Regions from separate parts of the Vallitalea guaymasensis genome, predicted to be linked through region 3. Evidence: a T-box and tRNA genes for the amino acid it is inferred to sense, from the RefSeq annotation. Region 3 holds a T-box; the other regions hold tRNA genes.
The links. A T-box is a leader RNA that pairs with one kind of tRNA and senses whether it is charged. The one in region 3 lies ahead of leuS (leucine--tRNA ligase), so its partner is inferred to be a tRNA-Leu.
Positions count from the first base shown of each region.

Region 1: it has a tRNA-Leu gene. The T-box ahead of leuS (leucine--tRNA ligase) is inferred to sense a tRNA for this amino acid. The anticodon was not compared.
Region 2: it has a tRNA-Leu gene. The T-box ahead of leuS (leucine--tRNA ligase) is inferred to sense a tRNA for this amino acid. The anticodon was not compared.

Region 1 is NZ_CP058561.1:3,694,127-3,698,251, forward strand. It holds gene HYG85_RS15860 (hypothetical protein) at 1-168, shown strand, start outside; gene HYG85_RS15865 (hypothetical protein) at 778-1,044, shown strand; gene HYG85_RS15870 (AraC family transcriptional regulator) at 1,228-2,109, shown strand; tRNA gene HYG85_RS15875 (tRNA-Leu) at 2,284-2,368, opposite strand; tRNA gene HYG85_RS15880 (tRNA-Lys) at 2,388-2,461, opposite strand; tRNA gene HYG85_RS15885 (tRNA-Arg) at 2,509-2,582, opposite strand; tRNA gene HYG85_RS15890 (tRNA-Pro) at 2,589-2,663, opposite strand; tRNA gene HYG85_RS15895 (tRNA-Asn) at 2,712-2,783, opposite strand; gene HYG85_RS15900 (FGGY-family carbohydrate kinase) at 3,175-4,125, shown strand, end outside.
Region 2 is NZ_CP058561.1:2,812,765-2,816,889, reverse strand. It holds gene HYG85_RS12495 (DUF5050 domain-containing protein) at 1-873, opposite strand, end outside; gene HYG85_RS12490 (L,D-transpeptidase) at 1,063-1,575, opposite strand; gene HYG85_RS12485 (superoxide dismutase) at 1,678-2,274, opposite strand; tRNA gene HYG85_RS12480 (tRNA-Gln) at 2,381-2,452, opposite strand; tRNA gene HYG85_RS12475 (tRNA-Gly) at 2,481-2,552, opposite strand; tRNA gene HYG85_RS12470 (tRNA-Gly) at 2,558-2,628, opposite strand; tRNA gene HYG85_RS12465 (tRNA-Phe) at 2,661-2,733, opposite strand; tRNA gene HYG85_RS12460 (tRNA-Leu) at 2,795-2,880, opposite strand; tRNA gene HYG85_RS12455 (tRNA-Tyr) at 2,959-3,040, opposite strand; rRNA gene HYG85_RS12450 (16S ribosomal RNA) at 3,190-4,125, opposite strand, start outside.
Region 3 is NZ_CP058561.1:99,711-103,835, forward strand. It holds gene leuS (leucine--tRNA ligase) at 339-2,750, opposite strand; T-box leader at 2,826-3,050, opposite strand; gene HYG85_RS00495 (hypothetical protein) at 3,150-4,118, opposite strand.

The DNA.
Region 1 (4,125 bases), 2.0 Mb from region 3:
TTATATGATTATGAAGATAAAGATTTGTTGATACAATCAGAACTAGTAAATCCAGATAATTTGGAGCTAAAACAAATTCTTGGACATTTTCATATGGATTTAAACTCAGAAAAAAATGCCACACTTTTAATTAATTTTCTAAAAAAAGACAAAAAAAATATCCATTAGGTGTGTATAAGTATGGTTTTACTTATGTAACAAACAATGTATAATGTAGACCTACTTCCTTATTGAGGTAGGTCTTTTTTGATTACTTATTATTAAATTATTCGTTAATATTAATAGGTATTTATCTGTTACTAAAGTTAGAATTTAGAGTATTTAAAATAAGGTGAATAAATATGAACAACTCTTTAAAAAATAAATTGAGTAATTTATTATTAATTGTATACTTTTTAATTATTATTGTAATGGCAATATTACATATGCCTACTGTTAGGAACTACAGAAAAAATAATATTTTATCAGTAATAATTATGGCAGTTACTATTAAAACGGTTGTTATTATATTATATTGGTTTACAATTATGCCAAGATATATTAATTAAGCTAACTAAATACATATCATACGATTGCTTGTAGGTATATTATTAGTTATCATAGATTTATATCAATAGCAATTATATTAAGAAAAGATTATCATGTTTGGTATTAGTTTTTTAATGATTAATATTTACTAAATGTCAACTTACTATATAGATTCTTATATGAATGATATTATTAAAAAAAAAATAAGTTAAAGATTCAAATTAATCTTGATTGATTTTGGAGGTATTTATGAAAAAAGTTGTTTTTGGGGGAATATTGATACTAGCTGGAGTAATGCTTTTAGGAATTGTTTATATTCCAACTTCTATACAATGTATGAATTTAAATGGTTGGACAACTCCTACTGGAAAATTTATGTATGCTATGCAAGAATTAGGTAGTACATTTCCTTATTATCTGAGTATTATTCTTTTAATAGTAGGTATAATAATAGGCTTAATTGGATGCTTTGAGAATACAATTAGGAAATTAATAAAAAACCATAATAAGGATTAAAGTATTGTTTAGTAGAGTAGTCTATAACGAAAATAATTTTTGCTATAATACTCGAAAAGTTAAAATTAAACACTATCTTTAGTAAAAAACATTTGGAATATTTTTGCCGACAATACTGTGCATGAAAAGTCGAGTTAATAACTAATAATAATGTTACTCTTTTATTGAAAGGAGGTTAAGTGAATGAAATGGCTAGAAAAAATGAATAATGCAATAGACTATATTGAAGACAATATTACTAGTGATATCGATTATATTCATTTAGCTAGAACTACTGGCTGTTCTGTATATCATTTTCAAAGGATGTTTTCCTTTATTTTAGATATTCCACTTTCTGAATATATCAGAAGAAGAAGGCTTACACTAGCAGCCTATGAACTGGAGAATAGTCATATGAAAATTATTGATATTGCTCTAAAATATGGTTATGAATCTCCAGATTCATTTACACGTGCTTTTCATAAAATGCATGGAGTTACACCTTCGGTAGCACGTAAAAAAGGTGTACAATTAAAAGCCTACTCTCGCTTATCCTTTCATATTTCAATAAAAGGAGATGTAGCAATGAAGTTCAGAATCGAAGAAAAAAAAGAGTGTGAAATATTTGGTAAAAGTATTACAATTGGAATGAAACAGGATTCATATGAGATAATTCCAAAGTTCTGGAAAGATTTATTACAAGATGGGACATATGAAAAAATATGTAAGATAGCTGGGATTACACCTTTTGGTGACAAGCATTTAAATGCAGCCATTTATGATTTTACTAATGACGGATCTTATAAAAATAAGTATATCATTTATACTACTAAACCAAGTAATACCAAAATACCAAATGGCTTAGATATTGTAACAATACCAAAGGCTAAATGGATTATTTTTTCAGACACGTATAAATCGGTAGAGGAGACAAAAGATATAGTTCAGAAACTGTGGAAAAGAATTTTTACAGAATGGCTTCCAACAACAGAATATGAAATCGTTAATGCACCACAATTAGAGGTTTACCCAGATAATAGTAACACAGTAGAAGTATGGATACCAATAAGGACTATTAATCTATAAAGAACTAAAGCACTGTTTAGTAGGCACACTAATTCTAAATCAAAAAATTTATATTTTAATGTAAAATATTAACAGGCGTTTTTTTGCCTTAAGCGTACTAGACCAAATAAAAAGTAATCAAAAAAAGGTTATATCATAATGATATAGCCTTTATAAATGCGATAAAATCGTTGATGCAGTTGGGGGGACTCGAACCCCCAAGTCCTTATCGGACACTAGATCCTTAGTCTAGCGCGTATGCCAATTCCGCCACAACTGCTAATTTTAGATGAAAAAAATGAGCCACCCGGGACTCGAACCCGGGACACCTGGATTAAAAGTCCAGTGCTCTAGCCGACTGAGCTAGTGGCCCATAGTGTAAATAATATGTTTGTATAATGCTCATTATTTTTTAATGAGCGTGCCTGCAGGGATTCGAACCCCGGACACGTGGCTTAGAAGGCCACTGCTCTATCCTACTGAGCTACAGGCACATACAATCGGGGTGACAGGATTCGAACCTGCGGCCTCTTGAACCCAAATCAAGCGCTCTAGCCAAGCTGAGCCACACCCCGTTTTGAAATCAGATCGCAAAACGATTTAAAACTATTATTTAAAAGCAACTCCCCGAGTGGGACTCGAACCTACAACCCTTCGGTTAACAGCCGAATGCTCTACCATTGAGCTATCGAGGAACAGCAAAATGAATTATATAGTAATTTCATCAAAATGTCAATACTTTTTTTGAAAAAAATTTTCAGTGGTGTACAAACCCAGTAAAAATCAGTGTTACAAGGTAGAAGGTTAAATACTCTGAAATGATTTATTTGCGTGAATTAAAAGTCATTCGTAGAAACATATAATAATCTTGAATAATTTTATAAAAAATGATAAAATTAATAGGACGACATACGGACAACTATATGACCTGACGTTAGAACATCGTCAACATATATTATCTTAATAGGAGGTGTAATATAAATTCACGTTTATAGATACATATAAAATATATATTGTTTATTAGTGGTTTTACTGGTATTCCTGTGTTAAAATAAAACTAAGTAATTGATACGGGAGGAATTATGGATGGGAAAATATGTACTTGCAATTGATTGTGGTACACAGAGTTTAAGGGGATTAATCTTTGATAAGAACGGAAAATTACTGGTAAAAGTAAAAAGAGAATTTAACCCTTATTACTCAGTTGAGCCTGGTTGGGCTGAACAAGATCCAAATGTTTATTGGAATAGTTTATGTGAGGTTTGTAGACAGATCAAAGAAGATGAGAAAGATGTCTTCAATGAAATTGACAGAGTAGTTGTAACTACACAAAGAGATTCATGTGTTCTACTTGGTAAAAATGGTGAAATCATAAGACCTGCTATTCTATGGATGGACCAGAGGAAGATTGAAAAGCCAAGAGATATGACTCTATATCATAAGTTAACTATAACGACTGTAGGTATGATGACAACAGCTAAGAATTTTAGTCTTAACTGTAATGCTCATTGGATACAAGATTATGAACCAGAGAATTGGAAGAAAACTCATAAATATTTACAAATATCAGGATTCTTAAACTATAAATTAACCCATGAATTCAAAGACAGTATTGCTTCTCAGATTGGACATATTCCTTTTAATTATAAACACTTTAGGTGGGAAGGTAAACGAGGTCAAAAAAGTCAAATATTCCATATTGAAAGAGAAAAACTGTGTGACTTGGTAGCACCAGGAGGTGTAATTGGCTATGTAGTAGATGAAGCTACTAATGAGACTGGATTGAAAAAAGGTATTCCAGTTATAGCAGGAGGTTCCGACAAAGGCTGTGAAACATTAGGTGTCGGGTGTTTTGATAACTATACCGCCAGCATTTCATTAGGTTCCAACGCATCTATACAAACCACTTCTAGAAAATATTACGAAGCGCTGAGATTTATTTGTCCATTCCCAGCGGTGATACCAAAAGCTTATAATCCAGAAATACAAATATATAGAGGATATTGGATGATTTCTTGGTTCAAGAAGGAGTTTGCT
Region 2 (4,125 bases), 2.7 Mb from region 3:
TCTATTTTGACCATAAAAATATAAGTAACAGTCTTTCTCATAAAAGTCATTAAGTGATTCGTCAATAAATATTTTATCGGTCTTACCGTCGTAGCTATTTATTTTGTAGAGATATTCATTCTGATTATAATAGATTACATCATCGACTACAAAAACCTCGCTAACACTTAAATCAAATAATTGTCTTTCATCACTACCATCAAGTGCACAACTATACATTTTATTATCAAAATAGTATATTCTATCATTGCTTACGCTGAAATTAGTGAAATTTCCTTCTAATAGCAGCATAGGATTTTTCCCATCACTATCAATACTGAATAATCCCTGGTCAGTACTATAAAAAACAGTATCCCCATAATATTTTACAGAATAGATTTGGTTTTCTGTAGATACTATTTTAGTTTTTAGGGAACCATCTTTCTGAATTCTATAGATGTTATTTTCAAATATATAGAATATATAATCTTCACTTGTGCAGAAAGCATTTACATCCTCTTCTGAAAGTATTTCTTTGCCTGTACCATCCCAACTAACACGTGCTAATTTTGCTGGAGTATATTTTTCATTAGTATCAATATAATAGATCCAGCTCTCTAGATTCCTTATTCCGTCAAATCTGGCATCAGCTATTTTTGTAAGTCCAGTACCATCTGTCTTCATTCTATATATCTTGTAATTGTCATCAGGATTCCCAAAGTATAACCATTCATTAAAATCAATATCTGAAATTGTACTTTCTAAGTCAGCAGATTTTGTACTTGTTGTATCACTATCCACAATGGTTACTTCTACTTTCTTTTCATTTTTACAGCTTGTTAGAAGAAAGCATATAAAAACCATTAGGATAATTATATATTTGTTTATTCTCAATTTCATTTCCCCCTAAATAATTAGGTTCTTTCAACTAGTTCATTTGCACTATTTTTATATTGTTTCATTGTATCATATAGATTTTACAATAGTATTACTTTTATATTATTATTTTTATCTTTATCAATTTTAACAGTTCTTAAACTATAACTTTAATTAATACTAACATATTTCATGGTATTTTTAAATCTATTCATGAATAATTACTGTAGTTCCATCTGGAACATTTTCATAGAACCACTGGGCATCTTCCTCTCCAAGCCTTACACATCCATGACTTGCAGGTCCACCTAGCTTATCTTGTTCTTCTTCTATTATATTCCAATCTTTATCTCTAGGAATACCGTGAAATAAATATTGTTCTGTAATCCTTACCCAATATTTTGCTCCTTCTTTAAATCTTTCGGAGTAAAACCATAATCCTCTATTTTCTAAATTGAAAGTTCCAAGTAAAGTAGGCTCTTCTTTTGTTCCACCTGAACATATCATTTCTTTTTTTATTTCATTATTTTCTCTTACAATAACTTTATGTCCTTCTTCTTTTAGAGCTACTTCAACCCATAACCCCTCTACTATATCTTCTATAACTTCATCATTGATTACAAATCTAGCTTCTACTTCTTGGGCTACTTCTTTTTTACATCCTCCTGCTATGAATACAAAGACAGTTAAGATAAGAATAAAAAATACATTTCTTAACATAATACAACCTCTAAATATATATTTACCTAATTATATTCATGCATAATAATAATAGAATGTAAAAAACTTGGATTCAATCTATATAAGTCGAATTAAATATATCTATCTATATGAAACTATCTTAGTTCCCTCTAACCTTTTATTTACAACATCCCAATTAATATTCTCAAAGAATACCTTAATATATTCTTTTCTGTCGATACCAAAATCAATCATATAAGCATGTTCATATACATCCAAAACAAGGATTGGTTTACCATTATATACAGTTCCGTCATCATGACTGTCTTGACCTATTATACGAAGTTTTCCATTATATTCTCCTTGGATTAATACTACCCATCCTCTCATACTTAACCCTGTATTAGTAAACATCTCTACAAAATTATCATAAGAACCGAAATCTCTATTTATCATATCCAGTATCTTACCATGTATCTTAGACTTACGCCCTGTTATATTACCAAAATACAGCTGATGGAGGATAATTCCATTCAAAGAATATGATTCACCTTTTTTTAGGCTCCTTAATGTGCTGTATGTTGAGTTAGGATTTTCATAGCTGTCTTTTTGTTTAAGCAGATCATTTATTTCTCCAAATTTATTAATATAACCTACATATAGATCATAATGCTCTTCTAGTTGTTTTTTTGTAATACCATCCACAGTGTTAAAATTAAAAACTTGCGGTTTGTACATTTTATCACCCTTTCAGTCTATTACAATTATTATATGCATGGTATTAATAATATTGTAAGTCCTAGTTTCCTATCACACAAAAAAAAGATACTTACGTATCTTTTAACTGGGTAGGCAGGATTCGAACCTACGCATACTAGAGTCAAAGTCTAGTGCCTTACCGCTTGGCGACTACCCATCATAATATTAATTTTTTGGAACACAAAAGCGCGAGACGGGATTCGAACCCGCGACCCTCGCCTTGGCAAGGCGATGCTCTACCACTGAGCCACTCACGCATAAAAGCGGGTGATGGGAATCGAACCCACGTATCCAGCTTGGAAGGCTGGTGTTCTACCATTGAACTACACCCGCATATTTTATTTTTTTGTTAGTGTTTCGATCAATGCCCAGAGGCGGAATCGAACCACCGACACGAGGATTTTCAGTCCTCTGCTCTACCGACTGAGCTATCTGGGCTGAATCAGCAAAAACAATTTTACCAGATAATAGAGCATTTGTCAATACTTTTTTATTTTAATGCCGGAGACCGGAATCGAACCGGTACGGTCTTTAAGGACCGCAGGATTTTAAGTCCTGTGCGTCTGCCAGTTCCGCCACTCCGGCATAAAGAATAATCTTATGCCTAACAAATAAATATTTACAATGTAAGAATTTGCCTGCTAAGCAAAGTCAAATCTTTAATGGAGGGAGAAGGATTCGAACCTTCGAAGGCGGTGCCAACAGATTTACAGTCTGCCCCCTTTGGCCACTCGGGAACCCCTCCATAAGAACATGATATATAATATCACATTTCTATAAAATGTCAATAGTTTTTAAACATTTTCTCAGCAGTTAAATAATAGTATATTAAACTCTCAAGTTTCCTTAATTGTTTATAAAGTAGAAACCTCAGTTTCACTTTATTTTCCTTAGAAAGGAGGTGATCCAGCCGCACCTTCCGATACGGCTACCTTGTTACGACTTCACCCTAGTCATCGGCTTCACCTTCGACAGCTCTCTCTTTGCAGTTGAGTCACTGGCTTCGGGCGCTTCCAACTCCCATGGTGTGACGGGCGGTGTGTACAAGGCCCGGGAACGTATTCACCGCGACATTCTGATTCGCGATTACTAGCGATTCCAACTTCATGTAGTCGAGTTGCAGACTACAATCCGAACTGGGACGGCTTTTTTGGGATTTGCTCCATGTCACCATTTTGCTTCCCTTTGTCACCGCCATTGTAGCACGTGTGTAGCCCAAATCATAAGGGGCATGATGATTTGACGTCATCCCCACCTTCCTCCGAGTTGTCCCCGGCAGTCTCTCTAGAGTCCCCAACTTAACTTGCTGGCTACTAAAGATAAGGGTTGCGCTCGTTGCGGGACTTAACCCAACATCTCACGACACGAGCTGACGACAACCATGCACCACCTGTCTCTTCTGTCCCGAAGGAAAGTTCCGATTAAGGAACGGTCAGAAGGATGTCAAGATTTGGTAAGGTTCTTCGCGTTGCTTCGAATTAAACCACATGCTCCACCGCTTGTGCGGGCCCCCGTCAATTCCTTTGAGTTTCAATCTTGCGATCGTACTCCCCAGGTGGAATGCTTAATGCGTTTGCTGCGGCACCGAGGTTCGACCCCCGACACCTAGCATTCATCGTTTACGGCGTGGACTACCAGGGTATCTAATCCTGTTCGCTCCCCACGCTTTCGTGCCTCAGCGTCAGTTACAGTCCAGAAAGCCGCCTTCGCCACTGGTGTTCCTCCTAATATCTACGCATTTCACCGCTACACTAGGAATTCCGCTTTCCTCTCCTGCACTCTAGCAAAGCAGTTTCAAATGCAGTCCCGAGGTTGAGCCTCGGGCTTTCA
Region 3 (4,125 bases):
ATCTCCACCTTTACTTCGTAAATTTTACATGCATTTAGTAAGTGCTGATGGGACCCAAAAATGAAACAGAATATATTAATTTCCCATCATATAAAGAGTTTAGCATGTAAAAACGTTCACTAAACAGTGTTAATTCTAGAGATTTTGCACCCCAAAAATGATACTATTATAGTATTGTCATAATACAGCTAAATTATGGGAATATTATTAATAAATATAAAAATAACCACCCCAGCCGTACATAGCTAGGATGGATTTTTACACACTTAGTGTGACACTACCAATAAATCCATATATCCTACCATAATTAATGGTTAATAGGATATATGGATTTTATATTATTTAACTACTATATTAATAATCTTTTTAGGTACATAGATTTCTTTAACGATGTTCTTACCATCAAGCTTGCTTTCTATAGCATTTCTAGCTTTTTCAAGTACACTGTCTTTTGCTTCATCAACATCAATAGTGATTGTAGCTCTTACCTTTCCATTTACTTGGACTGGCATTTCAACTTGGTCGTCTTTCATTTTGTCTTCATCGTATGTTGGCCATCCTTTAGTGAATACACTTTCCTCATGACCAAGCATTTGCCACAATTCTTCTGATATATGAGGTACAAAAGGAGCAAGTAGGATTATTAGATTTTCTAATGTTTCTTTATCTACTCCACCATCTTTTTTAGATATACTAACTAATTTATTAGTATATTCCATAAAAGCACTAACTACAGTATTAAGGTGGAAACTATCAAGACGATTAGTTACTTCATAAATCAATTGATTTCTGACTTTTTCTAACTCACCAGTAACTTTTACATCTCTATCCTTGTTATCATTAACCAAGTTCCATACTTTGTTAATATAACGATAAACTCCATCAATTCCTCTATCATCCCACTCAGAATCAAGTTCTGGTGGTCCAACAAATAGTTCATACAATCTTAATGAGTCACAACCATATTTTTCTACAAGATCATCTGGTGAAACTACATTACCTTTGGATTTACTCATCTTAGCACCATTTTTACATATCATACCTTGGTTGAAAAGACGTTTGAATGGTTCTTCAAAATCAACTACACCTATATCATATAAGAATTTAGTATAGAATCTTGCATATAACAAGTGAAGTACCGCATGCTCTATTCCACCAACATACATATCAACTGGTAACCATTCTTTTGCTTTTTCTTTAGAAACTAATTCATTATCATTATTAACATCAATGTATCTTAAGAAATACCATGATGAACCTGCCCATTGTGGCATTGTATTAGTTTCTCTTTTTGCTTTTCCGCCACATACTGGACAAGTAGTATTAACCCATTCGTCTATTGCAGCAAGTGGTGATTCGCCAGTTCCTGTTGGCTCATATGATTCAACATTAGGAAGAGTTACTGGTAATTGATCCTCTGGAACTGGAACAGCTCCACATTTTTCACAATGTATAATTGGGATTGGTTCTCCCCAATATCTTTGTCTTGAGAATACCCAGTCTCTTAATTTATAATTAACTGTTTTCTTACCTATCTCATGTTCTTCTAGATAATTAGCTATAGCTTCTTTTGACTGGGATGATTTCATTCCATTGAATACATCAGAATTAATCATTTCACCTTCGCCAATATAAGCTTCTTGTAGATCTTCTATCTCTTTTCCATCTTCTGCAATAACTTGAATTATAGGTAAATCAAATTTCTTAGCAAAAGCAAAGTCTCTATCATCATGTGCAGGAACACACATTATCGCTCCTGTACCATAATCAGCCAATACATAATCTGAAATCCAAATAGGAATCTTGGCACCATTTAATGGATTAACAGCATAACTTCCAGTAAATACGCCAGTTTTTTCTTTGTCCTGTAATCTATCAACTGATGATTTCATAGAAGTATTGAACACATATTTTTCTACTTCTTCTTTTTGTTCCTCAGTAGCTAATTTACTAACCATTTCATGTTCAGGAGCAAGAACCATGAATGTAGAACCATATAATGTATCAGGTCTAGTAGTAAATACCTTGATTCTCTCATCTATACCATTAACTTTAAAGTCAATTTCTGCTCCGTAGGATTTACCAATCCAATCACTTTGCATTTTGATAACTTTAGCAGGCCATTCAAGCTTTTGTAAGTCATCAAGTAATCTCTCAGCGTATGCAGTTATCTTAAGCATCCATTGACGTAGATTTTTCTTAGTAACTTCAGCACCACATCTTTCGCAAGTACCATTTACTACTTCTTCATTGGCAAGACCTGTTTTACAGTCTGGACACCAGTTTATTGGCATTTGCTTTTCATAAGCTAAACCTTCTTTGAACATTTTTACAAATATCCATTGAGTCCATTTATAATATTTTGGGTCTGTTGTATTAACTTCTTTAGTCCAATCATAGATTGCACTGATTTCTTTTAATTGTCTCTTGAAATTCTCTACATTGGTAGCTGTAGCCTTTGATGGATGAATTCCCATCTTTATGGCATAGTTTTCAGCTGGAAGACCGAATGCATCCCAACCCATTGGATGAAGTACATAATAATTTTGAAGTACTTTGTATCTACTCCAAACATCACTAAGTACATAACCTCTCCAGTGTCCTACATGTAATCCACTACCTGATGGATATGGGAACATGTCTAGGCAATAATATTTTTCTTTGCCTTCTTCATCTTTATTGATTGGATTATCTTTCCAGATATTACGCCATTTTGTTTCTATTTGTTTATGATTATAAACAGCGCTCATTTCTTTTTCCTCCTTTATTACCTCTCATAACAAGAATACTTCATTTTTAGATTAAAAAATCTCTATGCAATTATGCATAGAGACGATATATTCTCGCGGTACCACTCTACTTTATCTCATAAGTATTAACATTCTTATGAAATACCCTTTGTCTTTGTAACGATAAGTAACCGTCCTAACTTACTTATTTTCAGATAGGATACTCCAAGGCGAGTTCAATATATATTGATACTGTTTTACACCATCCAACAGCTCTCTATAATCAATAAAATATCTACTAATCCTCTTCATCGTATATTATAATTATATAATTAACCGTATCATAACATATTGAATGGTGAAAATCAAGACATAATATAGAAAGAAAATCAATTTTACCATAAGTCATTTATTACAATATTATTCTTGATTATCTGTATTGAATATTCCATTCCAATCTGGAAAAATATCAATTTTTGTAATCTTACTAGCCTCATTAAGTTCTTCAGTATCAATTTGAATCATCATCATGTACATATTACCAAGGTCAAAATATAAAGCTTCTGTAAAATCATATTTATATATAGCTTTATAATGATTACAAACCTTTAGAGCATTATCCCCTACACCAAAACCATCTTGAGTAAGGTATCCTTCTTTATTCGTCCTTACACCCATTACTCTTGATAGTCTACTGTCCAAAGTGATGTCCAAACCATTTCCTTCTTCATCATTATAGGCAATTAAAAAGCCATTACCATCTTTTATGACAGCATAATCAGTTCCATATTGTGAAATGACTTTTTCTTTCATATCACCGATTTTTATATCTCCAATTTTCATCTCTACATCAAGAGAATCATAGTCAAATTTACCTTCTACTTGGTCAGATAAACCTTCTATTTTAATATAACCATATCTATTCCATGTGATAGAACCTAAATCTTCAACAAGAGCCCATTTTTCATCTAAATTATTTGTTCCAGTTGATATAACCCTGACCTCTTTAGGACTAGTTCCAATGATTTCTGAATCAGAATATGGGAACATCATTAATGAACAATCACTTTCATAAGATTTTACCCCTACAATATCTTGATATTTATCTTCCCTGTATATGAGGTCTCCATCTTTATTTTCAGCTTTATCCTGATTAACACTATCATTATCTATGGCATCAATTTGTTCATTAAGTTTTTTATTTTCTTCTTCAAACTTTACTACCTGCTGTTTAAGATCATCAATCATTTTTTTCTGTGTTTTCTGATTCTCATTATTATTAATTACAGTTTGTCCCTCATTTACTTGTTTTTGATTATTGCATCCTGTATTGATTACTAATAATATCATTAATACTATAGATACACTTAATACTCTCCTATATTTCATTTTTCTC